3 regions of the Lysinibacillus sp. CTST325 genome follow, and region 2 is predicted to be linked to each of the others. Evidence: riboswitches for the same ligand, from Rfam matches in the RefSeq annotation. Region 2 holds a riboswitch; each other region holds the start of a gene.

Region 1 (10,745 bases), on a different contig from region 2:
TGGGAATAATACCCCAGCCCTTCTTATTTTCCCCTTCTACAAAAACACCTGCCAGCCGCTACTTACACCATTCCACTGTTCTCATGCCAACATTTAAGTGATTTCATCAATTTTATCCATTAAATGAGATGTTGCCTGTTGGATAACTCTTCATTGAACTATTTGTGCAGATAAACTATAAACTTTGTTATTACTTTCTAGCACTGCTTTTTCTAATATGTGTGTGGTGCTGTATGTTCTCCCTCCTCTTTTCATCTATGTTTTATTTAGTTGCTACCGCATTTAAAAGTAATTGTTTGTTGTGATTAGACATTACACGCCATTCTTTAACCGTTACTTTCATTTGCCCCCACATCCTTTCGAATTTTCACTTCCAAACACTGTATGCAAGTGTGAGCGCATGTAGGACACTCCCACATCGATTAATCGTTCAACTCACGAAGTCCATGCGATACATCAATCGGATTTCATGTCATAATAAAAAGTCACAACTCATAATGAGTGCGACCTTGAAGTCCCGATTATAATTCTTCTAAATAGATTGTAACTATGATACTTCTTGGACTGTAAGTAAAAGCTCTTTCACTCACTGCCCTGTAATTATCATCAATAGTAACTACATCACCGACGTTCGGAATCAGAGCTGATAGAGAGTTGCTGATGTCATACGTCATAATTACATCTCCGTTTGTTCACAAAAACTGATTGTAATCTGTTCTATGTTTTCTCTCATCTTTGGCACCACCTCCCATACTAATCATAGAATATATGGAATCAAATGTCATCACCGAAAATATATAACATGATGAAAAGCCACAATAAATTAGATGTGACTTGATATCAATATATTATTTAGTCGTTAATGTCTCAATGGTTTTACTGTTAGTACAGATAAGACATTTAGCTTTAAATTTTATACTCGTTGAAAGTAACTGCAACTTACTTAAGTCGTTAGTCAACTTTTCTATTTCAACTAAACCTTCACTTTGCAAATAACTAATTTCCAACTCAAGTTGTTTTAATGATTTTTGAATAAATTCTATATCTTCCTTGTATTTCTCTAACATAATTTTAGTATCCATGAGCTCAATCTTATTGTTTGTGTTTTTTGGCATATGGTAGACTCTCCCTTTTACCTATGAAGTCATCTTTATGGCGCAATCTTTGTTACATGAGAAATTGAAAAACACCTTAGGACATGAAAAAATTTTAACAATTGGATTTAATTAACACTATTATAAAGTTGTTTAACATATTTAACAATGTTATTTTTCATTCAAATGAAAATCAATTATGCCTCGGCAAAATTATTGCTGACGCTTCGCTTCCGCTACAGATAAACAATGCGTCCGGGATCGGCTTTGTGCTTGGACCTGCAGATGTTTGCTGTGCGAAAGCGCAGCAAACATCTGCAGTCAGCATGGATGCGATGATTTTAGGCTAACATCCTTTATGAGCTCCTTTCCGATCTCCATGATTTGCTTTCGTTACATAAAACACTTTTGAAAGATGTTAAAAAGTCACACCTTGTTAGATGTGACTTCCTAAAATATTTTAATCTATATATTACTTAAATAAATTGTAAATATTCTAAGACATTCCCGAAAGGATCTCTGAAGCTAATAACTTTTCCAGGAGGACAATCCACCGGCTCATTTGTAATGAACTCAACATTATGATATTTTAACTTATTGACTGTTTGATGAATATCTTCTGTTTTTAAAGCTAAAACCACACCTAAAGAATCTTTCGGAATGGATTTAGAGTATTTTGATTCTTCTAAAACTAAAGGTAAATCTCCGTGAACAAGTGTCACGATTTTGGGTCCGTATTGTTTGTTTACTTCAAAACCTAAAACAGTCGTATAAAAATCAATTGCTTTTTCAATGTTAGGTACATAGATGCTGATAACACAAACTTGACTCATAATTCATCCCCCCAATTATTCCGGTAATTACCTTTTAAATATATATAAAATAATAGAATATATGGTAATATTTTTCAACATTAGAGGCATAATTTAGGGGTTGGTGACTAACTTGATTAAGAGTTCTTATATAATTTCTAATCATCACTTATCTCTAACTGTCTTTAATAAATTTAGCGGAAGCCAAACAGCATATGAGCCTTTTCCTTCAAGATTACCCATAGAGATCATTAACCTTAATACGTATACCCTTACTATTTATCATACAGAGCAATCTTTGATAATGAATTCACTTTTATGATTTACAATTATCATTTTTCCGTTATCAACTGTAATTTGGAGAGGAAAAATGGTAGAATATTTGTGCGAAAAAATCCATTTTCTTCCAGGGTGTGCAAGGATAATGAATATCCCTTTATCTCTTACGCCCATAAAATTTAGAAATTTTTCGTTTAACGGCTTATGGCCCCTTTCAAATATATGTGCTTTACCTAATTCTTTTCCTACCTTTAACACATCATCAACAATAAGACCAATTTCACTAATATTCAAAATACTATTGATAGTAAACGGCTCCCAGCTTTCTTCGTTTATGCCATAACGAGCTATAAATTCTACAATATTACCTGAAGGGTCCTCAAAATATATTGCATGTGCTGGTAAATGTGAAAAGTTTACCTCATCTTCTCCATCCTCTGTTAAAATTTGGACTTTGTTCTTCAACCAAAATTTCGCTTCTTCAAATTGGTTTGCTGGAATATTAAAGGCAAAATGATAAAATGGTTTGCTTACTGTATCTCTATTCGTGAACTCCAAAATACTAGTGCCTGTTTGAATTTGCAAGCTATCTCTATTTTCAGAAAGCATAGGAAACCCTAATTTATTTATATAGAATTCTTTCATAGTTTGTAAATTATCAGTTTGTAAAGTAAGTGATTTAATTTCCATATACAACATCCTCCTATTTCACATGTATTTGTAAATTAATATAATAAATACAATACCCATTTACATCAATCTTTCGGCTGAAATTAACGGTGATTTTAATGAGTTGACGGCAAAGTTATTCTTACTTACAAACTGGATAGAACTTGTATAGGGAGTTGTTGAATGAAAAAGTTTTTGATAGTTGCGTTATTCATCATGTTGCTAGACCATTTTGTACAGTACAAATCAAAAAGAAACTATATGAAAAAAGAATCAAAAACTATTTGATTGAAGTTAAGTCTTATCAGCAGAAAGCTATCCAATCTATTAAATGTAAATGGCATTTTGCAGGTCTTCCAAGTTATTGGGTAAACGTTATTTTTTTCAGATGAACTAAATGTCGTCTATATCTATTTTGCTCATGATAAAAACCATTTAGGGCAATTTGAGCATTATACAATTGATGGGACGCCTCTTTCAACAGAACAATTAAAGCATTTCCAGTCTAGGGAATGACTAAATCGACGTGTATCACTACTCGATATGTAAGCGTATTTTGAGAATAAAATCTCGAATACGCTTATTATTTTTATAAAATTTTAACGCTCATGACAAGGAATTAACAACAGACGAAAAAACAATACTAATGTTTAACCTATCTAAGAGAGAAAAAATTGACTAACAACGAGTGAGCAATTCGCAAATTACTATAATTTTGAATACAATATATATAATGAATTCGATTAATCCAAAGTGGCCATTTATTACTTACCCGGGTAAAGATGAAACAGAAATGTCGGACATATAGTTTGACTTCTTTTTCGTCTATCCCCTTTTCTTCCTAATAAAGCAAAGGATTTTCTTGTTCTAAAGTAATATCATTGAGAAACTTTACAAATAGCAGTAAAATTTATGTAAGGTTTATTATTTCATTGAAACTTTATGTCGATTATTTCGTATAAGAATATAGACATATTTAAATGCTAGGAGGAAGAAACATGCTCAGTGTCGGACAGTTTTTCTCTAGACATACCGCTAGCTTCTTAATTTCTCTCACAACTGTTTCTATCACAGCAATTGCAGCAAATCCAGGATTCTTCCTTGGTGGTTTATTGTTTGCTGGAACATACGCATCGGGTACGACGTTGTTGAAACATAGACAGAAAAAGAAATTTATGCAAATAGCAGGTATAACAAAAGAAGAGTACAAACATATTGAAACACAACTTAAAGCAGCCAATAAAAACATTCAAACATTAAGTCAAAACTACTTACGTGTACGATCTGTTTCTGCATTTAAGCAATTACTCGAAATGACACGTATTTCAAAAAATATCGTGAAAATTGTTAAAACAGATCCACGTAAATTTTATAATGTAGAACAGTTTTTTTATGCACACCTTCCTTCCGCTGTCGAATTAACGGATAAATATACGATGTTATCGAGGCAGCCTGTGAAGGATAAGGAAATCCAAATTACATTATCGAAAACAAGAGAAACACTTACAGATTTAAATGATACGATTCAAGTTGATTTAAAGGATGCACTTTCCAACGATATTGACCATCTTCAAATGGAAATCGAATTTGCGAATCGTTCCAATATAAGACGAAAAGAACAATTGGAGTGGCGAGGCGATGATAAATGACAGCAAATGATCACGCATTTCAACTAAATACAATACAAGGGCTTTCCCCACTTGTGCAATCTTATTTAGAAACAACTCCAAATAATGAGGCGATGGCGACGTATGAAACGCTATCGCCTCTTGCACAAAGTCGTGCACTTCTATATGCTAGTCAGCTTGACCTGACAAACTTCGAATCAGTACTTTCTTTAGGGCAAGGTTCACAGCGAGCGCTTTCTCAATTTGCTGATCGAATGCTTGCACAAGTAAAACAGAAAGATGTCACAAAGATTGGTCAAATGTTAGACTCTTTAATGCAAACGTTAGACCGTGTGGACCCGAACGCATTAGAACCAAAAAAGCAGTCCTTTTTTCAAAAAATGTTTGGCAAAAATGAGCCTACTGTTAAGCAAACATTAACGGAGTTTGAACGTATTAGCATCCAAGTAGAACGCATTGGTGTTCAGCTTGAACGTGCACAGCTTCAAATGATAAAAGATGTGGAAATGCTAGAAGACCTTTATGCACATAATAGTGGATTCTTTGAGGAGCTAGCGACTGCTATTGCTGCAGGACAAATGAAGAAGCAGCAAACCATTGAAGTTGAGCTTCCTGAAAAAGTGACTAGTGTACAAGCGACGAAACAACCACTAGCTATCCAACAACTTAATGATTTTGCCGCTCAAATCGAACGTCTAGATCAACGAATTTATGACTTACAAGTATCGCAGCAAGTTGCTTTACAAACAGCGCCACAAATTCGCATGATTCAGCAGTCCAATCAAACGCTAGCGGAAAAAATTGAATTTTCCATTGTTACTCTTATTCCACTGTGGAAAAATCAGTTGGCCATGATGTTATCTATGCATATGGATCATCACTACGCGCAGCTAGAGGAAAGATTATCTCGTACAAATGATCGATTTACAAGCCCTTCCTTTGAACAGCAAGTATCGAAATTCAAAGAAACACAACATGAGCTGAAGACAGCTATTAAAGACGTCTTCGCCCTTCATACAGCTACAGAACAGGAGAAACAACAACTACAGGATGTAGCTGACTTGAAGACCTTTAAGAAGGAATGATTCTGTTTTTCCAACAAAGAAGGGTGGCTCAGAAAAATCTGAACCACCCTTTTTATTTTCATTCAGCAGAAGACACCCACCTTAGAAGGTGGTGATGAATGCATATGTAGCTCCCCTTTTCCAGGGATTTCCAAACACCTACTGAATGAAAATAAAGCCTCCGGCGGATGTCACGGATTTTTGAAAGGAATGAATTGTGCGGGCACAATTCAAAATCCGGACGCAATTACACCAAGGCGAAATTGATTATACTTCGAAATAATCTTTATAGTAACCACCGATATTACCAGTATTATCAATAATAAAAATGAATTCTTCTGTTTCATTTTTCACATCATATTGTTTCCCTACTGTTAATACGTTTGAAACTAAATATTTTGATGCATTTGTATGCTTACAAGTAACTGTGCGTACTGTTGGAGCATCTTTCCATTTTAAATGTAACATAATCTCTCTACCTCTCTTTACTAGCACGAAGCTAATGTCTACTGCTTATTCTATAATATTTTTGAACTTTTGTGGAGAAAAAATCCATAGAAGACCATATTTTTTCCGTAACTATTGTTTTTTTACCATATCCATAATAAAAATTTTTACTTTGAGGTGTTACTATGAGCTTTGGTGGTGTACCGCAATGGTTTTTTATACTAGCCGTTGCATTTGCAATTTGCTTTGTTTTATACGCAGAATGGAATTCTAGAAAATAAGTGAGCCCATTAATTTGGACTCACTTTTTTTGTTATTGTAACCGAACGTTATTTTAATGTTCGTTTTAAAAACTCTTTTGTCCGTTCATGCTGAGGATTTACTAGTACCCGTGATGGTGGTCCTTCCTCTACAATTACCCCTTTATCCATAAATACGACGCGATCCGCGACTTCTTTGGCAAATTCCATTTCATGCGTAACTATTAACATCGTATTCCCAGCATCCGCTAGCTGACGCATTACCTTCAACACTTCACCGACCATCTCTGGATCCAGTGCTGACGTCGGTTCATCAAATAGCATTACATCTGGGCTCATTGACAATGCTCGTGCAATCGCTACACGCTGTTTTTGACCGCCAGATAGTTGTCGTGGCTTCGCATGTACGTATTGATCCATACCAACAATTTGTAAATATTTTAAAGCAACTTCTTCTGCTTCTAGCTTTGAACGCTTTAATACTTTCATTTGACCAACTGTACAATTTTTTAGCACATTATGATTGTTGAATAAGTTAAATTGCTGGAATACCATACCTAAATGTGTACGGTATTCTTGGATGTTATGCTTCTCGTCTAAAATGTTTTCCCCTTTGTAGATAATTTGACCGCCACTTGGTGTTTCCAGTAAATTAATGCAGCGTAGTAATGTTGATTTACCTGATCCGGAAGAACCTATTAAGCAGACTACCTCGCCCTTTTCTACTTGAAAATTTACATCCTTTAACACTTGGTTACGACCAAATGATTTACTTAAATGCTCTATTTTAATAACTGTCACTTGTTCGTCCCCCTATACTGCTTCTTTCTGTTCTTTTTGGTAGGCATCTGGTCCGTCCAGTCGTTTTTCAATATAAAGTAAGATTCTTGATGCTGTGAATGTCATGATGAAATAAAGGACACAAGCTACAAAGAAGGATTCAAAATAGCGGAAGTTATTACCTGCGATCGATTTTGTTTGGAAGTATAATTCCGTAACCCCGATAACGTTTAATACTGCTGTATCTTTAATATTCATAATTAATTGGTTACCTGTTGCAGGCAATATATTTCGCGCAACTTGTGGTAATACAACATGTAGCATAATTTGAAAATGGTTCATACCAATTGCCGATGCGGCCTCATACTGCCCTTTATCAATGGATACAATACCACCACGTACAATTTCAGCCATATAAGCACCTGTGTTTAATGAAACAACTAAAATACCTGCCGTAATAAAGTGCATATCAATGCCAAATGCCATATCTAATCCGTAAAATACAACCATTGCTTGTACAATCATTGGTGTACCACGGAAAAATTCGACATAGCATGTTAGTATAAAATTAATGAGCTTTAAGCTATAGAACTTTACACCTTTTTTACGAACCTTGATGGTATGCATAATTCCGATGAAAAATCCGATGAGTGCACCAATAATTGTACTACTAATAGAAATAAGCAATGTATAATACGTACCTCGTAAAAACATTTGCCAGTTGTTCTCAACAATAGAAATAATCCATTCAAAACTCATGATGTTCCTCCTAACAACGTCGTGATGCTTGTTCGTTACAGTATCTTGTCTTGGCTGGAGCCTTGTTTCATTTATTTTATGAAACTTTTAACTCAGACATTATTATTATTTATAAAGATTATATTTTGTAATGATTTGGCACGGACTAGCAGAAAGCCCGTGCCATCATGTTATTGTGCTGCTGGTTGTTGGTGAATGGCTTCTTCCATAATTTTTTGGCGATCATCTTCAGAAATGCCTTTTAAAATTTCATTGATTTTTTCAAGGTTTGCATCGCCTTTACGTAAACCAACTGCAATGGATGTATTTGAAATATCTGTATCGAAGCCTTTTTCAAACTTTACATATGTGAACTTATCGTTTGCAGCAGCAGCGGAAATACCTTCTGGACGTTCTGCTACATAGCCGTCAATTTTCCCAGCTTCTAATGCTACACGCATAGCTGGGAAGCTATCCATTGCAGTTTGTTTTTTTACATCTTTGATTTGATCAATAACAGTGTAGTTAGATGTATTTAATTGTGATGTGATTTTTGCTCCAGAGAAATCTTGGATAGAAGTTGCTTTTTCATATTTACTACCTTTTTTAATCACCATTACAAAATCAGACGTATAGTAGTTTTCAGTGAAATCAACTGTCTGCTTACGTTCTTTAGTAGGTGACATACCAGCAACGATTGCATCGATTTTATTGGATTGTAGCGCTGGTACTAAGCCATCCCATTCCAATTTTACGATGACTAATTCCTTTCCTAAGCCTTCAGCGATTTTTTTCGCCATTTGCACATCATAACCACCTGCATATTCTGCATTATCCGCAATTTTTACTGCGCCATTTGCATCATCCTGCTGCGTCCAGTTAAACGGAGCATAACCTGCTTCCATCCCAACACGGAATTGTCCTCCGCCTTCTTCCGTATTCGTCTTGTTTCCGTCATTACTAGATGACGTCGTAGCCTTTTTGTCACCAGCACCACAAGCTGCTAGCAAAATTGCAGTCATGACGGTCAACATTAATACCAACGATTTTCTTTTCATGTAACATTCCCCTTTTCTGTAAAAAAATAAAACAACTGTACCAAAAAAGACCTAAGTACTGAACTTAGGTCTTACTTTTTTAACAGTTGCCCAAATCCTCACTAAAATTCCATCATTCCGAGATAGCACAACCTAGTAAACCTGGAAAATAATTTACTAGGACAGTCCTGCACTTATTCACTGCAGACCCAGCATAAAAGTACGAGCTCCTTTTATACTTCGGCGATAGTTCCTTCTCCATTGCGTCTTCGCTTGCTTGTACTCAACAATGAACTAATAAATACCGCGCCTCTACCTCACAATAGATTAAATGTGAGGTTTGTATATTTAATTGATATTATGATACTACTATAAAGCTAATATGTTCGTCAAGATAATTTCATCACTTTTCTGACTAATTACAATATTAGGGTTTTTTATCCTTTTAATGCCTTATATTCACTTTTACAAAGTTGAAAATGATAAAGTCCGCTGCTTTGCCGAAAGAATCTGTAAAATTGTCCATGCTTCTTTATACGAACTTCAAGCAATTTTTATACTTGGATACATTTTAGCTCTTCTTTCGGTCGCTCTGGGTCATCTATCCGTCGCTCTGAATACTTTATCCGTCGCTTCCTTTAATTGTTCCATAAAAAAGAAAAAACCCTGCAAAACAATGTTTGCAGGGTTTTAATAAACTCAGGAATTAAGAATTTAATAATAAATCTTCTGGGTTTTCAAGTAGTTCTTTAACAGTTTTAAGGAAGCCTACAGAATCTTTACCATCGATAATACGGTGGTCATAAGAAAGAGCTAAGTACATCATTGGGCGAATTTCTACTTCACCATTCACTTCAACTGGACGTTTTTTGATAGTATGCATACCAAGGATACCAGCTTGTGTACCATTCATGATAGGTGTAGACATTAATGAACCGAATACACCACCATTTGTAATTGTGAATGAGCCACCTTGAAGATCAGCTAAACCTAATTTTTTGTCGCGAGCTTTTTTAGCTAGGTCTGCAATTGAATCTTCAATTTCAGCAAAGTTTTTGCGGTCAGCGTCACGTACAACTGGTACTACTAAACCTTCTTCTGTTGATACAGCTACACCGATATCAAAGAAGTTGTTTAAGTGAATTTCATCACCAGCGATTTGTGCGTTCACATATGGGTATTTTTTAAGAGCTGCAACTACAGCTTTTGTGAAGAATGACATGAAACCAAGTTTAGAGCCAGTTGACTCGAAGAATTGGTCTTTTTTACGAGAACGTAAAGCCATAACGTTTGTCATATCTACTTCGTTGAATGTAGTTAACATTGCTGTAGATTGTTTTACTTCAAGTAAGCGTTTTGCAATTGTTTGGCGACGACGGCTCATTTTTTCAATTGTTACACGTGATTCATCTACAGCTGCAACTGCTTTAGGTGCTGCTGGAGCTGCTTGTGGTGCTGCTACTGGAGCTGTACCATGAGCTGCTACGTCTTGTACACGTACACGGCCTTGCGGATCTACTGGAGATACAGCAGCAAGGTCAATACCTTTTTCACGAGCAAGTCTACGAGCTGCTGGAGATGCGATTACACGCTCACCAGTAGTTTCTTCTACAACTGGTGCTGCTGCAACAGGAGCTGGTGCCGCTTGTGGCGCTGCTGCAACAGGAGCTGGTGCCGCTTGTGGCGCTGCTGGTGCTGGTGTTGGTGTTGGTGCTGCTACTGGTGCCGCTGGAGCTGCTGCTGCACCTTCGCCAGCTTCTACTACTGCGATTACTTGACCTACAAGTACAGTATCGCCTTCTTCAGCTAAAATTTGAGTTAAAACTCCCGCTTCTTCAGAAATGATTTCAGCGTTTACTTTGTCTGTTTCAAGTTCAACGATGAATTCACCTTTTTCAACGCGATCGCCCACTTTTTTTACCCACTGTGCGATACTA
Region 2 (10,745 bases):
ATTTCGCACTGTTTTTTCACTAATACCAAGTTGCTCTGCAATATCCCTCGTTGTTTTTTCAGCTAATAAAAGCGCAAATATTTCACGTTCTCGGTTCGTTAAAAGAGAACGATGATGAGAGCCATTCATTTTCAGTTACACCCTCCTCCCCCGCACGTATTGTAACTTATGTTAAGGAATGAGGAGCGGTGACGGCTATTTTCATGAATATCTCGTGTTTCCTAAAAAAATTCGGAAATTACTTCCACTCATTAATGCATTTTATGTAAAAGTGGATCATCACCATAACGAGTGGTTGGTTTCAGTTCCGACTGGCCGCTTTTCTTAGGCGCCCAGTCTCTATTCCAATAAACTTATATATAGCATACAGTCATCCACATCTTATTGTAATGAGCTGAGTCGTAAAAATGCAATTTCAATCGTCGAGATCATTGTTTATACTTCTTTCCTCAGGACTTTTTCGTAATCCTTTTCCAATACTATATGAACACTAAACTTGCTAATTGAGTTTTTGCCTCTTCAGATAGTGGTACACTCTTGCCAGTTCGAGGGTTCATTTGCACTACCGTACCACGACCCGTAAAGCAAACTTCATCATGCTGGTTTTTCGCTAAGTAATGAATATCCAATGACGAGTTCCCTACTGTAGCTACCTTCGTATAAATTTTTAGCACATCATCAAAGAAAACTTGCTTCACGTAATCACACTGTAAGTCGGCTACAATCGGAATACCCTCTACATGTTCATCAATTGCTGATGGCATTAGAACACCTAAATGACGGAAATAATCGATTCGTGCTTGTTCAAAATATGTAAAGCTAATTGTATTGTTCATATGACCGTACATATCCGTTTCTGAAAAACGTACACGGACCTCAATAAAAAATGCAAAATCCTTTGCCCATTCCTGAAAATCTCCGATATAATTTGCTTTCATCTTAGCCATCCCCCTAATTTTCATTCGCTTCTTCCAGAACAACAAATGGAATTAGCAAATCACAAATGAATATACATTCATTATAAAGGAAAACACTATATTATCATAGAAAATTCACATTTTCACTCGTTAAAACTTATTTTCCGTCGATATCGACATTCCTATTCTATTTTGAGTAATTCGGTCTTTTACTATGATGTCATCATACTTAGTTTAGTACTCTTTCTTGAAAATGCCCCTATCTGAACTCCCTATAGTACAAAACTTTAATGGTGAATAGGATCAATCAAGCATTTACGAGTTTTATTCTACAAAATTATTTTATATTTTTCATAGAAAAAAACTCCCTCACACATTCAGTGTAAGGGAGTTGGGAGTAAAGCTTGTACTATTAGTCAACGTAGTGGTCAGAACCGAAGAAATTACGGAACATTTGCACTGTAGTTGCACGGTTTAATGATGCGATAGATGTTGTTAAAGGAATACCTTTTGGACAAGCAGCTACACAGTTTTGTGAGTTACCGCAGTTTGCAAGGCCTCCATCACCCATGATTGCATTTAAACGTTCGTCTTTAATCATTGCACCAGTTGGATGAGTGTTGAATAGACGTACTTGTGATAATGGTGCTGGTCCGATGAATGAAGCTTTTTCAGACACGTTTGGACATGCTTCCATACATACACCACAAGTCATACATTTAGATAATTCATAAGCCCATTGACGTTTACCTTCTGGCATACGTGGACCTTCACCTAAATCATAAGTACCATCGATTGGAACCCATGCTTTAACTTTTTTAAGTGCATTGAACATACGTTCACGGTCAACTTGTAAGTCACGAATAACTGGGAAAGTTTTCATAGGCTCAATTTTAATTGGCTCAGTCAATTGGTCAACAAGAGTTGAACATGATTGACGTGGGCGGCCATTGATAACCATTGAACATGCACCACAAACTTCTTCAAGACAGTTCATATCCCATGCTACTGGAGTAGTGTTTTCACCATTTTCAGTAACAGGATTTTTTTGAATTTCCATTAAAATAGAAATTACGTTCATACCATGACGGTAAGGCACTTGGAATTTTTGCCAGTAGCCATTGCCGCCTTTTGTATCTTGACGTAAAATTTCAACTTTGACCATTCTTCCAGTATTAGCTGCGATATTCATAATTCTTAGTCTCCTTTCGCAGAGTAATCACGTTTACGTGGTGGAATTAATGAAACGTCGACTTCTTGGTACGTGATGATTGGGTTACCAGTAGTTGGGTCAAACTTCGCCATTGTTGTTTTTAAGAAGTTCTCATCATCACGGTTCGGGAAATCTGGCTTATAGTGAGCACCGCGAGATTCGTTACGTAGTAATGCACCTTTTGTCATTACTTTCGCTAGGTAAATCATATTTTTCAACTGACGCGTAAAGTGAGCACCTTGGTTACTCCATTTTTGAGTATCGTTGATGTTAATGTTTTCCCAACGTTTTTGGAATTCATCAAGTTTATTCAATGTATCTTGAAGTTGGTCGTTATAACGTACTACTGTCATAGTAGCTGTCATCATTTCACCAAGCTCTTTATGAAGTAAGTAAGCGTTTTCTGTGCCGTCCATTTTCATGACAGCATCCCACTTAGCTTGTTCTTCTTTAACGCGAGCATCGAATATTTCTTGAGGAAGATCTTCAGCATGCTTTTTAAGATGTTTAACATAATCTACTGCGTTTGGTCCAGCAACCATACCGCCATAGATAGCAGATAATAATGAGTTCGCACCAAGACGGTTTGCACCATGTTGAGAATAATCACATTCACCTGCTGCAAATAGACCAGGAATTTCAGTCATTTGGTTGTAGTCAACCCATAATCCACCCATTGAGTAGTGAACTGCCGGGAAAATTTTCATTGGTAATTTACGTGGATCATCACCTACGAATTTTTCGTAGATTTCAATAATACCACCTAGTTTTACATCTAATTCATGTGGATCTTTATGAGAAAGATCTAGGTATACCATGTTTTCGCCGTTGATACCAAGTTTTTGGTTTACACAAACGTCGAAAATTTCACGTGTTGCAATATCACGTGGTACTAAGTTACCATATGCAGGATACTTTTCTTCTAGGAAGTACCAAGGTTTACCGTCTTTATAAGTCCAAATACGGCCACCTTCACCACGAGCTGACTCTGACATTAGACGGTTTTTGTCATCTCCAGGAATCGCTGTTGGGTGAATTTGGATGAACTCACCATTCGCGTATGAGGCACCTTGTTGGTAAACGATAGAAGCAGCAGAACCTGTATTAATTACAGAGTTTGTTGTTTTACCGAAGATAATACCAGGGCCACCAGTCGCCATAATAACAGCATCTGCACGGAATGATTTAATTTCTTCTGTACGCATATCTTGCGCTACGATACCGCGACAAACGCCGTCAGGATCGACTACTGCACCAAGGAATTCCCAGTGCTCATATTTGTTCACTAAACCAGCTACTTCGTGAGAGCGAACTTGCTCGTCTAGTGCGTATAGTAATTGCTGACCAGTTGTTGCACCAGAGAAAGCTGTACGGTGCATTAAAGTACCACCGAAACGACGGAAGTCAAGAAGACCTTCTGGTGTACGGTTGAACATTACACCCATACGGTCCATTAAGTGAATAATACCAGGGGCTGCATCACACATACCCTTAACAGGTGGTTGGTTCGCTAAGAAGTCCCCACCATAAACTGTATCATCAAAGTGAATCCAAGGAGAATCCCCTTCACCTTTTGTATTTACCGCACCATTAATTCCGCCCTGCGCACATACAGAGTGTGAGCGTTTTACAGGAACTAATGAGAATAAATCAACTTCTGTACCAACTTCAGCTGCTTTAATCGTTGCCATCAGACCAGCTAGACCGCCGCCGACAACAATTATTTTGCTTTTCGCCATGATTATTTCTCACTCCTCTTAAAAAATTGCAATGATTGCATGTACTCTATAGTAGCTTCTATTGAATTAAACGAAAGCTAAAATAGCAGCCACACCAACTACACTTAGAATTACGAAAATAATGTTTGTTACATAAGTAGCAATCTTTTGAGACTGAGGAGATTGTGTAATACCCCAGCTTACTAGGAATGCCCATAAACCATTAGATAAGTGGAAAGTTGCTGATATAATACCAACAATGTAGAATCCAAGCATGAATGGATTAGAAACGATATTTGCCATCATGTCGTAATCAACTTCTGTACCAAGTGCTTTTTGAATACGAGTTTGGAAAATATGCCATGCAATGAAGATCACTAAGAATACACCAGTGAAACGTTGTAATGAGTACATCCAGTTACGGTATGTGCTGAAACGTCCTGTATTTGGTGTAGCAGTGAATGCAATGTAGACACCATAAAATGCGTGGAACATTAATGGAATATAGATGACAATCCATTCAACTAGGATAAGGAATGGAATCTTTTCCATATTAGCGGTAGCTGCGTTGTAACTTTCTGCTCCGCCTGTTGCTGTAAAGTTAATTAACAGGTGCATCGTTAAAAACAGACCTACTGGAATGATACCAAGTAGAGAATGTAAGCGACGCAATAAAAACTCTCGATCTTTCGACAAGACTGTTACCCCCCTTAGTACTTAAAATAGCACAACTAAAGAAGTCATCATTTTGTAACTGATACTTCATTGACTGTGTATTTCATCATGGTACAATATTATGACATGTTTATTGTACTCTCAAGAGCTACGAGCGTCAAGGCAACTTAAAGTTTTTCACATCCCTTATTAAAGAAGCAATCTAGTACATGATGCATCGTTTTTTCTCGAAAAATCTACCTTTACTTTATCAGTGTCAAATTTTAAGAAAATTCTAAGAAAGAAGGCTTTCAATGTTAAACACTTCATCTCCTACAATCTCAGCATTTGGCTATGAGATAATTCGCGATTATATTTTATCTTCCATTCTTGGTAAACACGAAGATGATGTCCTTTACTGGGCAGGAAAAGATCTAGCTCGGAAGTTCCCATGTACAAGTCAAGATGAACTTATCGCATTTTTCGCAGATGCCTGTTGGGGTAATTTAGAGCTTGTCAAAGAATCGAAGGATGGACGCATATTCCAGTTGACAAATGATCCAGATCTGTTACAAATCGGTCTTCGTAGCTTTAGACTTGAAGCAGGGTTTATAGCTGAGCAAATCCAGCAAGCAAAAGGTTATTTAACAGAATGCTATGATGAAAAACGTGAAAAACAACAAAATGTTACGTTTACAGTAAAATGGGACGTTAAAGAAAGAATCATGAACACCGTTCCTACAGAATAAACAAAAAGGATTGTCATCCCAGATTTATGGATGACAATCCTTTTTGTTTATACTATAGAAGTTAATTGTAGTAAAGACTGGGCAACTCCTTAGAGTAGCGTCATAGATGGACAAGCGAAGCAGCTCCATTGGACGCCCCAGTAAAGCGCACTGTCGGAACGGAAATCAACCTCTCGTTATACTCACGAATCCTTTTTATATTGATAGTTGAGCATGTCTTTCTTTTAATAGCACATCTATTAACGCAATAAATGCCTCCAAAATATTAAGTGAGTGTTGAATCATTTCTTCTATGTTATGAATTGACAGTTCATTCACTAATTTTTGTGCGGCCATATGGACTAATTCATGTGGTTGTTCAATATGAAGATATTCTGGTAAATTCTGATATTCCTCATAATGTCCGTAATACCATTTTCCAAACATACATTGATGATGCGTTTTTATCGTTTCTTTCTGACCAGCCTTTTGAATAGCATCTCGTAAAAAGCGAGCATGATCCATTAACCTTGCTGCCATTTGGCTAACTACCGTTTGCTCTGATGGTTTTCTGATTGTCGGTGCAATAGCTTTTAACATTTCAGATACTTGATTTTGGATTATATCCGAGAAGTCACTAGAATGTGATAATTCCGTCGTCGTTTCCGCTAAACGACCTACAGCTATTACATTTTCTTCTGATGCAGCTGTTATTTGATGAATGCCATGTGCTGCTTCTTCAATATTTCTACTTGTTACAGTCAGATTAGCAATATTGTCCTTCATGATACTTAAAAAGTCAGTTAAATAATGTTCGACTTGTTTAATATTTGTTATTGTATTATGTAATTTCTTATCAATGACTGATCGAATCTTTGTCATTTCTTGCAATGAACCTTTCGAGCTACTGGCTAACTTCCCTACCTCCATCGCGACAACATTAAAGCCTTTTCCATGCTCACCAGCACGTGCGGCTTCAATAGAGGCATTTAAAGATAGTAGTTGTGTTTGATCGGCAATCCCGGTTACACCTTTACTGATATCATCCATTTTAGTCATTTCATCATTCAGTTGCTCTGTTGAACGAGCTCCTTTGGCCAACAACGCCTGAACCATTTCACCTTTTGAAATGGATGATTCCATTTCCTCTACAAGTAGTAATGAATGCTGTTTTATTTCTTGAATGTTTGCATTAACATTTTGCTCAACCGCAAGCATCTCCTCTGTATTTGACGACATTTCTTCACTCATCGCTGAAATATCCCCTACACTCGTAGAGACATTTTGAACCTTTAAAGCCGTTTGAAAATTAATTAACTCCATATGCGCTAGTACAAAGTCTAAAATCGCATTTTTCACATCAATGCTTTCCTGCTCAAGTTCCAATTCCAAAATTCGTTTTTTTAATATTTGTATGTCTATATCGTTGTGCCTCTCAACACTTTCATCCATTGGCTTTTGAAATAAACCAAATAACCCCATACAAACTTCCACCTTCCCCTTGGTAAAACATGTCACATTTTATTATATAACAATAGAATTGGATAAAGTATTAAATTGATGTGAACAAAAAAAGATGTGCCCATTCCAGAAGATTCATTCTAAGTGAAGTAGTTAATTGGAGTGGAGGCTAGGCTACTCCTTGGGGATCAGCGATAGAGGAACGAAGGCTAAAACCATCAGGTCCTGTGATAACGCCTTCGTGACCAACATCGTGTTGGCCCAAGCGGCTCATCGGACGCTCCCAGGAAGCTTTGCTCTGTGCGAAAGCGTAGCGACAGCAACAACAAATGTTTTATCTGCGCGAAAGCGAAGCGTCAGCGGCAAAGAGCCCAGCCGGAATGGAAATCAACCCCTCGTTTTGCCATAGAACCCTACTTTATTTAATATGACATATTAATTTCATTGACATAATAGTTTTTCAACAACATGAAAAGATGTGCCTTTTACTGACACATCCTCTTCAACATTATATGTAAAGCGCTTGTTCTAAGTTAAATTCATCATGTAATGCATTTGCTGCACGAATCATTTCGTCCTGAGGTACAACAACAGACACTTTTATTTCAGACGTACTTACCATCTTTACAGGGATATCTTCACGACGTAGACGATCAAACATACGGGCAGCTACCCCTGGATTTGATGCCATTCCTGAGCCAATAATAGAGACTTTTGCTAAGCCAATTTCAAAATCGGCAAAACTAAATCCTAATGATAATTTACTATCTTCTAAGACACGTAATGCTTCAGCGAACTCCTCTTTTAAAATGGTAAATGATACAGTCGGCTTTAAGCCATCAATTATTGCTTGTACGATTATATCGACGTTTATACAATTTTCTGCAAGTATTGTGAACATATCTGCTAACGAAGCATTCGAATAAGCATCATAACCAACTGTTAAGCGAATAACGTCTGACTCATAGGCAACACCACGTACAATTAAATTTTTTTCCATTTCAACTTCCTCCTTCAATAAAGTACCTACTGTAGCTATTTCGCTCGACCGAATGATAACTGGGATTTGAAACTTCTTTGCTAACTCTACTGCTCGCGGGTGTAAAACTTGTGATCCTAAGTTTGATAGCTCTAGCATCTCATCATAGGAGATTTCTTTTAGCTTTTGTGCCCCAGCAACATGACTTGGATCAGCTGTATAGATTCCTTCCACATTCGTGTAAATATCTACCCGCTCCGCCTTCAATTTTGCTGCAATAGCTATAGCCGACGTTTCTGCCCCACCTTTACCTAACATCGTAATATTCCGTGAATTATCGATACCTTGTTCCCCAGCAACGATAACGATTTTTCCCTGTACAAAATGCTCTTCTATTCGACTAGCATTTATCTCATCAATACGGGCATTGCTATACATAGCATCGGTTTCAATGCCCGCCTGCCAGCCCGTTAATGACACGGCATCATATCCTTCCTCTTGTAAAGCAATTGCCACTAATGTACTTGTAAGTTGTGAGCTTGATGAAAATAGTGCATCTAGTTCACGCTTAGATGCATGGTCTGATAAATCACGAGCCATCTTTGCTAATTCTTTAGACATACCCCTCATAGCTGTAGTGACAACGACAACATCAAAACCTTTTTCCTTTTCTGCAATCGCCTTTTTCACAACATTTCGAATGCGCTCTGTTGATGCAAATGCTGCACCACCAAATTTCATCACAACTTTCGCCATCTTTATCATTCTCCTTCTTATTCAATCATTTCGCTGATTATAAAGTAGCTATACTTTTTTAGCTTTTTACAAAAATAACACCGCAAAAGCAAATAGCGCTCCTTCACCTCTTAGGTAAGAGTAACAGCCTTGAAAAAATGTTGTTTCGAGAAATCTAAAAAGGCAGCTCTCACATAACGTGAAAGCTGCCTAAATAACATGTACAATAAAAGTAACTTGCGCATGTGTGATAGCTCTCCGAAACGTTTAGATTCGACAGTCTCACATCTCTTAAATGTAAAACCAGCACAGCATCGGAAACAACGATGCTCCACTTCGGCAAGCTCCCCTTTCATACATCTTCACTGGACTTGTTCGTCCTCGAATGTACTACTCTTGAACCTTGCACCTCTATCATCACTAAATAGTGATTGTATTTAATTGAACCTTAGTGAAGAAATTTCCATTTTAATAAGTAGAAACTACTGAAAAAAACTAAGGCGCCGCATATAACATTGCTATATTGAAGAGCAATGTTATATATCAACCTTAGCATACGTCTAATCCTTTGACAATGTATCCTGTTAAAAATTAACTTAGCCTTAGCGTAATTGCCGCTGACGCTTTGCTCGCTGCAGATAAACAATGCGTCCGGATTATGAATCGTGCACATGCCTGCACGAGGACCGACACGATATCGGTCATTTTGGTAATGCCACAGGACGTAGCGTTTTTAGACTGAGCTCCTCTATTTCAGTAGGTGTTTGAATACCCACTGAAAAGGAATTCCGTCTGCATTCATCTCAGCACCTTCAGAGATGGGAGTCTTCTGCTGAATGAAAATAAGCATAAATATCGCTAGCTAGATTAGCTGGCATCCCAGCTTCCTGTAGTGCCTGCACACTTGCCTCACGAATTTTTTTGACAGAGCCAAAATGCTTAAGTAACTGCTGTTTTCGCTTTGGGCCAATGCCCTCTATATGATCGAGGACAGATTGTATAGCATGTTTCTCATGCTGCTGTCGTAAGAAGGTTATAGCAAAGCGGTGTACTTCATCCTGAATTCGTTGTAGTAAGTAGAATCCATCACTTGTACGCTTTAACGCAATAACTTCTGGTGGATCACCAAATAAAAGCTGTGACGTATTATGCTTTTCATCTTTCGCTAATCCGGCAATTGGAATGACAAGGCCGAGCTCATCCTCTAATACTTCTCGCGCGACTTCCATTTGCCCCTTCCCACCATCTATTAGTACTAAATCCGGTAAAGGTAGACCATCTTTTAATACACGTGTGTATCGACGACGTATTACTTCCTGCATTGCCCCGTAATCATCGTGCTTGGCGGCGGTACGTGTTTTGTATTTTCGATACTCCTTCTTCGCAGGTTTTCCATCGATAAATACAACCATTGCAGATACAGCATCTGTCCCATGCATATGACTATTATCGAAAGCCTCAATTCTTAAAGGCGTAGAAATGCCCATAGCTTCACCGAGCGCCTCACATGCTCCTATTGTGCGTTCTTCCTGACGTTCAATAAGCTGGAACTTTGCTGCTACAGCAATTTCAGCATTTTTTGTCGCTAATTCAACTAGCTCTTTTTTTTGCCCACGTTTTGGTGTCAGTACCTTAACTTCTAATAATTCCGTTAAAATATCTGCATCAATAGATTGTGGGATAAAGATCTCTTTAGGCTTAATGTGCTCTAACTTTTCGTAAAATCGTCCAACAAACGTTAAAAATTCCTCTTCTGCCTCTTGATAAACCGGGAAAATCGAGACATCTCGTTCTATAAGCTTTCCTTGACGAACAAAGAAAACTTGAACACACATCCAGCCCTTCTCGACGGCATAGCCAAATACATCGCGATTCGTTGTATCACTTGATACGATTTTTTGCTTTTGCATGACTGTATCGATATGGACAATTTGATCACGAAATTCCTTTGCACGCTCAAACTCTAAATTTTCTGCGGCCGCTAGCATTTTTACCTCTAGCTCCTTTTTGACTTCCTCAACCCCACCATTTAAAAATTTTGTCATATTCTCAATCATATCGTGGTAAATATCAGCACCTATATCCTTGATACAAGGGGCTAGGCATTGTCCCATATGATAATACAAACAAACCTTGGTAGGGAGTTGTACACATTTTCGAAGAGGATATAAACGATCTAGCAGCTTTTTCGTCTCACTTGCTGCATACGCATTCGGATAAGGACCAAAATATTTCGCCTTATCCTTTTTCACTTTTCGTGTTGTAATAAGGCGCGGGTGTTTTTCATTTGTAATTTTTAAATACGGATACGTTTTATCATCCGTAAGCATAATATTGTAC
Region 3 (10,745 bases), on a different contig from region 2:
ACAAAGTATTTCATATATAAAATATGTATGTTTTCTGGCAGATTTTTTCGTGGTGATTATAGTTCCATTCCTCTAATATGAGGATAGATGGAGGAATTCAATATGAATTTACAAGAAGTACAGCAGTTTTTAGAACTTTATCAAGTAGAACAAAATGAGTCTAAAACATGGCTAGAAAATAAATTACAGCAAATTAAAACGGCAGGAGAATATATACCGACAACGGAAGAATTAATCTTTGGCGCTCGAGTGGCTTGGCGCAATAGTAATAAGTGTATTGGCCGATTATTTTGGCAATCGCTGCATGTTGTAGATGCCCGTGATATTTTAAATGAAGAGGATATTTTCAACGCATTGCTTGAACATATTGAGTATGCAACAAATGATGGGAAAATTCGCCCAACAATAACGGTTTTTGCACCAGGGCGTGTTCGTATATGGAATCATCAGCTAATCCGTTATGCTGGCTATGAAACGGAATCTGGAATCGTTGGTGATTTGCATTCTGTTGAGTTTACAAAAGTATGTGAATCACTTGGCTGGCAAGGTGAGAGAACAGCATTTGATGTGCTTCCACTTGTTGTACAGATGGATGGAAGGGAGCCTCAATTGTTTACGATTCCTGACGACTATGTACTACAGGTACCGATTCGTCATCCAGAATCCTCTCGAGTCGAGAAGCTAGGATTAAAATGGTATGCAGTGCCGATTATTTCGAGCATGCGCTTCCAAATGGCAGGTATTGATTTTGAGGCGGCCCCATTCAATGGTTGGTATATGGGGACAGAAATTGGGGCACGTAATTTAGCAGATCATGAGCGTTATAATATGCTGCCTGCTATAGCAGGAATTTTCAACCTCGATACAACGAAACAGGCTTCTCTATGGCGTGATCGTGCATTAGTTGAGCTGAATATAGCCGTTCTACATTCCTTTAAAGAAGACGGTGTCAGCATAGTAGATCATCATACAGCTGCACAGCAATTTAAATTGTTTGAGGAAACAGAAGCAGCAGCGAATCGTGAGGTTACAGGCAATTGGGCGTGGTTGATTCCACCTCTTTCACCAGCTACGACTCATATTTTCCATAAGCCTTATGTTAATGTTTACAATATACCAAATTATTTTTATCAGAAACCACCTTATTAATAGAGAAGGGCAGCTCATAATCTTATTTCCGTTGAAATAAGATTATGAGCTGCCTTTATTAATTCACATATTCATTTTTAGAAGCCCTAAATGAACATATGAAGAGTATCAATACTACGACAACAAATAACCAGCCAGTAATATTCCAGCCACCGAATAAATCATGTAAATAACCAAATAAGATTGGACCGATTGCGGCTAATAAATATCCTAATGATTGTGCAAATCCTGATAAATCGGCTGCCTCAAAAGCTGTACGGGTACGTAGAGTAAAGAACATCATCGCTAATGCGAATGAAGCACCTCCGGCTAAGCCTAGTAGCACCATCCACAGTATAGCGAGGCTTGTCCATTCCATCACTACCCCGATAAAGCCAACTAAGTAAAATACCGTAAACATTAATACGAGAGGACGTTGAGATGTCATTTTACTAGCGATAATAGGCACAGCTAAAGCCATTGGGACTTGTGAAAATTGCATGATGGAAAACATCCAGCCTGCACGGTCTGCAGCTAATCCTTGTGCTATGTATATTTCAGGAATCCAAGCGGCAGTTGTGTAGAATAATAATGACTGAAATCCCATAGCTCCCGCTACTGCCCAAGTAACAGGTGATTTCCATAATGGTGTACGTTCTTTCGTAGTCTTAACAGTCGGTTCAGGCTTATTAAATTTCAACTGTGGAATCCAAATTACAATGGTTAACACCACAAGAACAAGTGAGATGGCCAGTGCACCTTGCCAACCAAGTGATGAATTGGCAACAGGATAGCTAATGCCAGCACCGAGTCCAGCTGTCAAATTCATCGACATTGTGAAAAATGCCATAAGTAAACCTACGTGATAGGGAAATTTCAATTTAAGTAATCCTGGAATTAGTACATTACCGAATGAAATGGCTATACCAATTAGCATCGTACCAAATACGAGTAAACTAGTTGTGCCAAGGGAGCGTAGTACAATCCCTCCCCCTAAAAGAATAGTTGATAAAAATAATGTTACTTCTAGTCCAAATTTACGTGCGACAATTGGAGCGAATGGTGAAATGATTGCAAATGCTAGCAATGGGATCGTTGTTAGAAAGCCTGCTAGTATATTGGATATGCCGAGGTCTTCACGGATAAAGGAAATAATAGGTCCAACAACTGTTAGCGGCATCCGTAATGTCGAGGCAATACAAATTACTCCGATAACGAGTAATAAGGTTGTGCCTTTCCAGTTAATTTTCCTGCTAGGATAAGTATCGGAATGTTCATGAGTAGTCAAATAAATCCCCCTTGTTAGAACAATTTTGATTGAATCACTATACCACTTTATCACAATAATAAAAATAGTGGAAAATTCATAAAATATAGAATATTACTCGAGTTATTGAAATACCATATGTCGTATGTTAAACTAATATCCATTATAAATTTAATATTTAATGCCTCATGTTTGTATTGAGGTAGAGGTCGCGGTATTTATGAGTATGTTAATGGAAATGACAAGCATTAGAGAAATTAGCTGAAAGGAAATACTGCCGAAGTGTGAGGGGACTTGAAAACCTCATGCTGGGGCTGTCTCCGAAAGGAACAGAACTGTCACGTTTGAACAACGTGTTGAGCTATCATTTTAAGGAACAGAGGATTTACTTAGCCATCACAGCAACGTTCATGTGATGGCATTTTTTTCGCCTCTTAAAAAAGGAAGGAAGCTATATCGTGAGTGAAATAAAAGTCAATCAGCTCGGTCATAAAGCACCGAAGCTGAAAAAAGAATTAAAAAGCCGTCATATTACAATGATTTCATTAGGCGGTACAATCGGTACAGGATTGTTTTTAGCTAGTGGTGGTGCCATTGCGCAAGCAGGCCCTGGCGGTGCACTTCTTGCTTATGCATTAATCGGTATCATGGTGTATTTTTTAATGACGAGCTTAGGGGAAATGGCAGCTTATATGCCATCATCGGGCTCATTTAGTACGTATGCTACAAAATTTGTAGATCCAGCTTTAGGTTTTGCACTTGGTTGGAACTACTGGTACAACTGGGCAATTACAATTGCAGCGGAAATTTCTGCTGTCTCATTAATTATGAAATATTGGTTCCCAGATAGCTCATCAGCACTTTGGACTGTTTTATTTATTGCTGTCGTTTTAACGTTCAATCTATTATCGGTAAAAAGCTATGGTGAGAGTGAATATTGGTTTGCAATGATAAAGGTTGTAACTGTAATTATTTTCATTATCATCAGTTTCTTAATGATTTTTGGTATTTTAGGAGGACACGCTCCTGTAGGCTTTACGAATTTCTTCATTAGTGATGGACCATTCCACGGTGGATTCCTTGCTACATTTGGTATTTTCTTAGCTGCGGGATTCTCGTTCCAAGGGACAGAGCTACTTGGAATAACAGCAGGTGAAACGGATGACCCTGGTAAAAATATTCCGAAAGCTGTAAAGTCTGTTTTCTGGCGAATTCTTTTATTCTATATTTTAGCAATCGGTGCAATTGGGCTGTTGATTCCATTTACAGATGCACGTTTGCTATCTGAAGATATCGCTGTTTCACCATTTACACTGGTGTTCGATCGTTTAGGAATTGCCTTTGCTGCATCATTGATGAATGCAATCATTCTAACGGCAATGCTGTCAGCAGGGAATTCAGGGCTTTACGCATCGTCTCGTATGCTTTGGCAATTAGCGGTAGATGGACATGCACCGAAAATTTTCACTAAACTAAGCCGTCGAGGTATTCCGATTTACGCATTACTGGCGACTTTAGCTATAGGCTGCCTAGCATTTTTAGCTTCATTCTTTGGTGATGGTGTAGTCTATATGTGGCTTCTAAATGCATCTGGGATGTCTGGCTTTATTGCCTGGTTAGGAATTGCATTTAGCCATTACCGTTTCCGTCGAGCATTCGAGGTACAAGGCTTAGATCCGAAATTATTGCCGTATAAAGCAAGGCTATTCCCATTCGGACCGCTCTTTGCCTTTACGGTTTGTATGATTGTTGTTATTGGACAAAACTACAATGCCTTTATGGGTGAAACAGTAGATTGGTACGGAGTCCTTGTCTCATATATCGGTATCCCACTGTTCTTACTGTTATGGCTTGGCTATAAAATCAAGCATAAAACAAAAATGCTCCCATTAGAGCAATGTGATTTAAAAGTTGAACAATAAAAAATAAAACTGTCCTGTGAGTCATAGAAAATGACTTGCAGGGCAGTTTTTTTAGTTAAATAATAAATTTGTAATTCTAGACGTACAATCAAAATACTCCAAGTGAACGATTAAACTTTAAGCTCCAAAACCTCGTATCCCCATAATGGCAATCATCGATCCGTAAATGACAAGAATAAGCAAAATGATGAGTAATCCTATATATTTAGAAATAGCTATTTGTTTTGATCGAATTCCGGACATCCCAAAATATATACTCATTATCCACAGTAGAGCACCTAAATAAAAGTAAATACCAAAAATGCTGTTTTCATCTAAATTAATTTTGATTATTACTAACGATATACCAATCAATACAATGTGTTACAAATTCTGTATTTTAGAGTCTCAAATGAAATTGCTGGCAAGAATAAAAAGGGGACTTCAGTTTCTCAAATCGTCCCCCACTTTTGGTGCACAACCTTAATATGGTAAACTGATAGATAAATAACACATCACCTAATTTGGGGTAAGACATTTGTTGAAACGTATACTATGTATATAAGTTGATTGGAGTGAAGGCTGGGCGCCTCCTTGGGAATCAGCAATAGAGGAACGAAGGCTAAAACCGCCACGTCCTGTTATAACGCCTTCGTGATTAACATCGTGTTGGCCCGAGACCCTGCAGCGTAGCGGATGTTTTCTGTGCGAAAGCGAAGCGTCAGCAACAGGGTTTTATTTGTGCGAAAGCGAAGCGTCAGCAACAAATGTTTACTGTGCGAAAGCGAAGCGTCAGCAACAAATGTTTACTGTGCGAAAGCGAAGCGTCAGCAACAAAGCGCCCAGCCGGAACGGAAATCACCCCCTCGCTGTGGCGATGATCATAGTAATGACAAGTCAAATATAGACGCTTTATGTTGAGAAGAGGTGCATGATAGTGCAAAAGCATATTTTACTAGTAGAAGATGACGAAGCCATTCGTGAAATGGTAGAAAATTATTTAACGATGGAGGGGTTCCTTGTCACCTCTACAGTAAATGGAGAAGAAGCATTACAAAATTGTTTAAACAATCCCTTTGATTTAGTGATCTTGGATATTATGATACCGAAACTTAATGGATTAGAAGTTTTAAAGATTATACGAGAGCAAGCATCAATTCCAATTATCATTATGTCAGCCAAGGATAGTGATGTTGATAAAGCGTTAGGATTAGGATTAGGGGCAGATGATTATATTGCCAAGCCATTTTCGATGCTGGAATTTTCGGCACGTGTTAAAGCCGCAATTCGAAGAGCTACGAAATACTCCAATCAAGTAGAGGAGAAGAAAGATATAGTAGAGATAGACAACTTATCGATCGACCTTGTTAATTTTTCAGCTGAGAAGAATGGACAACAAGTAAAACTCACATCAAAGGAATTTGGTATCTTAAAATTATTCGTGACAAATCGTAATCGAGTTTTTACAAAACAGCAAATTTATCAATTGATTTGGAATGATGCTTACTATGGGGATGAAAATATTATTAATGTACATATAAGAAGATTACGTGAAAAAATTGAAGACGATCCATCCAATCCTCTATATATTAAAACACTTTGGGGAATCGGCTATAAATTTGAAGGATAAACAGATGATTATATTACTATTACTGGTGATTGTGTTACTTGTAGGTATTATTATTTTTCAGGTGAGAGCAAAAAAACAACAGAACGCTATGATTCAATACATGCATCAAAAACTGCATGCAATCATTAACGAACAATCGAATGAAAAGATTTTAGTGTCGACAGCTAATCAAGAATTACAGCAGCTACTAATTGCGATGAATGCGTTGCTAGACCACAACCAAAAAGTACTGGCGACACATCGAAAAATGGAAAGCTCTATGAAAAAGATGTTGGCCAATATTTCTCATGATCTTAAAACGCCTTTAACAGTTGTACTAGGTTATACGGAAATGCTTAAGCTGAAGCAAACACTTAATGAAGAGGAGCGGCAACGGTTGCTCACTGGCGTTCATTCGAAAACATTGGAAGTATTGAAAATAATCCATACATTTTTTGACCTGGCAAAATTGGAGGCAGGAGATACAGATTATCCAATGACGAAAATTAATGTAAGTGAAATTTGCCGAAAAAATATTTTATCATTTTACGACATGATCACATCTATGGGCCTAGAGATCGATATAGCCATACCAGAGATATCCGCATATGCACGCGGCAATGAAGAAGCGTTAGATAGGGTTTTGAATAATTTACTATCCAATGCTGTTGCCTATGGGGCAGCAGGAAACATCATTGGACTCACAGTGCGAAATGATGATACGAATATTTTTATTGATGTCTGGGATCGCGGTAAGGGGATCGACGAATATCATATTGATAATGTTTTTGAAAGAATGTATACACTTGAGGATTCCAGAAATAAATCCTTCCAAGGGAGTGGCCTTGGCTTAACTATTACAAAACGCCTTGTAGAATTAATGGAGGGTTCCATCCAACTTTCTAGTATCCCGTATGAGAAGACTATTTTTACAGTTTCTTTAAAACGAATGACATACTGAGCAGTCATGCTTGTAGAGCAATTTTATAGCTTTACAGGCTTTTCTTCTGTGCTTAAGAAATTTGTAAGAATCAAGTAATAAATTAGAGAGTTTCATTTTTTATAATAAGGATAGCTAAATTTAAGGGAGAGATCTACATGACATATATTGTGAAAACAAACCAGCTTACGAAGGTGTTTGAGGGAAAAGAAGTCGTTTCTGCTGTGACTATGCATGTGAAAAAGGGAGAGATATACGGTTTTTTAGGTCCTAATGGTGCCGGAAAAACGACAGTCATGAAAATGCTAACAAACCTTACGAAGCCGACGAGTGGAGATATTGAAATCTTTGGTGAAAAATTAATGGACCGCTCATACGACGTGCTGAAAAGGATGGGAACGATTATTGAATACCCGATTTTTTATGAAGATTTAACAGCAAAGGAAACGTTAGAGTTACATTGCGAATATATGGGCTATTATGACAAGAAAGAGATTGCGCATGTTCTAGATTTAGTAAAACTAACAAACACTGAGAAGAAACGTGTAAAAGACTTTTCTCTTGGGATGAAACAACGGTTAGGTATTGCACGTGCAATTATTACGAAGCCGGAATTGCTTATTTTAGACGAGCCGATTAATGGACTAGATCCAGTTGGCATTAAAGAGCTTCGAGAACTATTCAGGATGCTTTGTAAAGAGTATGGAATTACGATTATTATCTCTAGTCACATTTTGGGTGAAATTGAACAATTGGCAGATACAGTTGGGGTTATTAAAGATGGAAGATTAATTAAGGAAGTATCAATGGACGCTGTCAATCGTAGTCAAACAGATTATATTGAAGTGATTGTCAATGATGGGGGAAAGGCTGCATTTATTATAGAAAGTAAATTAAACATTACTAATTTCAAACTAATGGATGATAATAATTGTATTCGAATTTATGATTCGACAGCTTCACAAAAGGTGTTATCTAAAACATTGATTGAGCATGATATTGAAATTGAGGGCATTAGCAAAAAAACAAACTCATTAGAGGATTACTTCTTGAAGTTAATCAATGGAGGTATCGCTAGTGCTTAATTTAATGCGTCTAGAAATGAAAAAATATCATATTGGTTCCTATATAAAACGAGCTGTTTTCGCAAATTTTGTGATATTAGCTATTATATTTATGCTTATATTTATCACTAAAATAGAAGGGGATCAAGACTTTAGAACTTATGAGACGGCATTTAGCCTTATAGATTCAGGTGTAAGAGCAGTATTTATTATTTTTGCTAGTGTGTTAATCGCCAAGTTTATTATTGGAGAATTTAAATATAAAACGATCACCGTAGCATTTATGTACCCAATCAATAGAAAAAAACTAATTGCTTCAAAGCTTGCCATTGTTGTTCTTTTTACCTTTAGTGCAATTATTTTATCGACTATTTTTGTTACAGCGATTTTTTGTGCTGTTAGTGAGAGTTTTCAATTGCTTCCAGATACATTATCGGTATCTCTCATAATACAACGAATTCCCGCTGTGATCATGAATGCAGTTTCAGCAGCATGCATCGCATTAATACCATTGTATTTCGGTATGAGAAAATACTCCATTCCGGCAACGATTGTATCATCTATATTAATAGTATCGGTTGTATCATCAAATTCGGGTAACTTTACCTTGTATGATATTATTTTCATACCCATCACTTTAGCTATTATCGGTATAAGCGTTGCCTATTTATCGTTCCGAAACATTGAGGAGATAGATATTTAAGGAAAAACAGCTCATCACGAAAGTAGGAAATGACATTTGTTAAAACGTATGCCATGTATATAAGTTGATTGGAGTGGAGACGGGGCGACTCCTTGGGATTAGCGTCAAAGATGGTATCCTGGAGCGCAAGCGGATGTTTTCTGTGCGAAAGAGAAGCGGTAGCAACGAAGCGGATCATCGGACGTCCCAGGGAAGCTTTGCTCTGCGTGAAAGCGAAGCGTCAGCGACAAATGTTTTATCTGTGCGAAAGCGAAGCGTCAGCGACAAAGCGCCCGGTCGGAACGGAAATCAATCCTACTTAATAAAAATGCCTCTTACATATAGAAATGCCAGACACAAAACCAAATGAAGGTCTTCGTGTCTGGCATTTTTTCAACCAAATACAGTTTGCCATAATAAATAAAGATTTAAAGTAACTACAATCACCACGACAATCCATCCTAATATAGTTGTAATACGATGGTTGACGAGGCTTCCCATGATGTCACGTTTACTTGTAAACATAACAAGCGGCACAAGAGCAAATGCAATACCAAAGGATAAAATAACTTGACTTAAGACAAGTGCATAAGTTGCATTGACACCGGATGCAATGATAATCAAAGGAGGTAGCATTGTAATAGCACGGCGTAAATAGAGCGGAATTTTCATTCTTATAAAGCCCTGCATTACTACGTCACCTGCAAGAGTACCAACTGAAGAGCTAGCAAGCCCTGCAATGAGAAGGCCAAGACCGAAGGACACCGCAGCCATCGGACCAAGCACTTCCTTCAATCCGTCATAAGCGATATCTAAATCTTCAACTACTAGACCTTGTGTATGGAATACTGCTGCAGCAATGACAAGCATACTCATATTGATGGCACCGGCAATAATCATCGCGATGATAATATCAATAAATTCAAAACGGAATATCCGTTTTTTTTCAGCATCATTTCGACCAACGATACGATTTTGGGTTAATGAAGAATGCAAGTAAATAGCGTGTGGCATAACAGTCGCCCCTAAAATACCTGTTGCCAGTAAAATAGAATCTACTCCGTCAAAGTGTGGTGTGAACATGCCTATTGTTACTTCGCCCCAATTTGGCTGTGCTAAAAATGTCTGGAATGCAAATGCCAATACGACAATAAGGACCATGCCAGAAATACCTGCTTCAAACGCTCTAAAGCCTCTACGCTGTAATTCTAAAATAGCAAATGAGCCGACCGCTGTAATAAGCGCTGCAGGCAACATTGGAATATTGAATAACAAGTACAGCCCTAGTGCCGCACCAATAAATTCTGCTAGGTCTGTTGCAATAATGACCAATTCAGCCTGTATCCATAGAAATATAGAAGTTTTTTTAGAAAAATGTTCACGTGCTACTTCGGGTAAATTTTTACCTGTAGCAATACCAAGCTTTGCCGACAAGGATTGAATTAACACCGCCATTAAATTGGAAAAGACGATTACCCACAGCAGTAAATATCCATATTGTGAACCTGCTGTAATATTCGTTGCGAAGTTCCCTGGGTCAATATAGGCAACTGCAGCAATGAAGGCTGGGCCAAGAAACGGTAAGATTTGTCGCCAACCTTTTATATCTCCATCTAAAACCGCCTCAGCGGACGATTTTGTCATTCGTTTGTAAACCATGTTGTTCCCTCGTTTCAAAGAGTATCACAAGTGAAATAAAGTTTCCTAGAGGAAAATGATATATTCTTATTTTATAGCTAGAAGAAGAAAATGTGAAGGAGTTTGCTCATTTTTTTTTTAATTCGAAATGTTTTTGATATAGTAAATCAATTGTCATTGAAGGACTTTGATTTTGTTTGTGTATCATAATGTATTGAAGCATCATAGCAAAATATTCGATTCATTTTAAAATGATCCAAGGATTAATGTACTTAGCCATTTTGAAAGAGGGAATATACTTATAAGGTGGCTTTTAACTTCTTCCAGTAATTGTTTTTTGTAACAAAAGTGAAACAGCAGTTACAAATGTCTTTTGTCCGAAAGCGTAGCGGCAGGTACAGATGTCTACCTCCTCTATAGGTGGTGAGATGAATGCAGGTTTAGGTAACTTTTCAGCGGGTGTCCAAACGCTGATTCCGGACGCAATTATGCCATGCATAATTGGTTTCCAATTCG

Evidence for each region. A riboswitch is a leader RNA that binds a small molecule or an ion and turns the genes downstream of it on or off. The one in region 2 is predicted to bind lysine.
Region 1: it holds a riboswitch for lysine, as region 2 does, so the genes downstream of both, ACYQ73_RS07425 (transporter substrate-binding domain-containing protein) here and ACYQ73_RS15155 (aspartate kinase) in region 2, are expected to answer to the same signal.
Region 3: it holds a riboswitch for lysine, as region 2 does, so the genes downstream of both, ACYQ73_RS18130 (amino acid permease) here and ACYQ73_RS15155 (aspartate kinase) in region 2, are expected to answer to the same signal.

What each region holds. Positions count from the first base shown of each region.
Region 1 covers NZ_BAAFHO010000002.1:406,950-417,694, forward strand. Annotated here, with positions in the region: gene ACYQ73_RS07380 (hypothetical protein) at 849-1,115, opposite strand; gene ACYQ73_RS07385 (hypothetical protein) at 1,217-1,444, shown strand; gene ACYQ73_RS07390 (VOC family protein) at 1,571-1,927, opposite strand; gene ACYQ73_RS07395 (VOC family protein) at 2,189-2,875, opposite strand; gene ACYQ73_RS07400 (5-bromo-4-chloroindolyl phosphate hydrolysis family protein) at 3,853-4,503, shown strand; gene ACYQ73_RS07405 (toxic anion resistance protein) at 4,500-5,567, shown strand; gene ACYQ73_RS07410 (DUF6501 family protein) at 5,814-6,014, opposite strand; gene ACYQ73_RS07415 (amino acid ABC transporter ATP-binding protein) at 6,323-7,054, opposite strand; gene ACYQ73_RS07420 (amino acid ABC transporter permease) at 7,067-7,792, opposite strand; gene ACYQ73_RS07425 (transporter substrate-binding domain-containing protein) at 7,963-8,829, opposite strand; lysine riboswitch at 8,945-9,131, opposite strand; gene odhB (2-oxoglutarate dehydrogenase complex dihydrolipoyllysine-residue succinyltransferase) at 9,515-10,745, opposite strand, start outside.
Region 2 covers NZ_BAAFHO010000006.1:20,287-31,031, forward strand. Annotated here, with positions in the region: gene ACYQ73_RS15120 (helix-turn-helix domain-containing protein) at 1-129, opposite strand, end outside; gene ACYQ73_RS15125 (acyl-CoA thioesterase) at 480-938, opposite strand; gene sdhB (succinate dehydrogenase iron-sulfur subunit) at 1,330-2,109, opposite strand; gene sdhA (succinate dehydrogenase flavoprotein subunit) at 2,115-3,869, opposite strand; gene ACYQ73_RS15140 (succinate dehydrogenase cytochrome b558 subunit) at 3,936-4,544, opposite strand; gene ACYQ73_RS15145 (YslB family protein) at 4,817-5,251, shown strand; gene ACYQ73_RS15150 (methyl-accepting chemotaxis protein) at 5,447-6,712, opposite strand; gene ACYQ73_RS15155 (aspartate kinase) at 7,200-8,426, opposite strand; lysine riboswitch at 8,649-8,827, opposite strand; gene uvrC (excinuclease ABC subunit UvrC) at 9,218-10,745, opposite strand, start outside.
Region 3 covers NZ_BAAFHO010000008.1:173,771-184,515, reverse strand. Annotated here, with positions in the region: gene ACYQ73_RS18140 (nitric oxide synthase oxygenase) at 103-1,149, shown strand; gene ACYQ73_RS18135 (CynX/NimT family MFS transporter) at 1,208-2,440, opposite strand; lysine riboswitch at 2,591-2,767, shown strand; gene ACYQ73_RS18130 (amino acid permease) at 2,854-4,317, shown strand; gene ACYQ73_RS18125 (hypothetical protein) at 4,435-4,560, opposite strand; gene ACYQ73_RS18120 (response regulator transcription factor) at 5,234-5,926, shown strand; gene ACYQ73_RS18115 (sensor histidine kinase) at 5,931-6,866, shown strand; gene ACYQ73_RS18110 (ABC transporter ATP-binding protein) at 7,004-7,930, shown strand; gene ACYQ73_RS18105 (ABC transporter permease) at 7,923-8,612, shown strand; gene ACYQ73_RS18100 (Nramp family divalent metal transporter) at 8,985-10,250, opposite strand.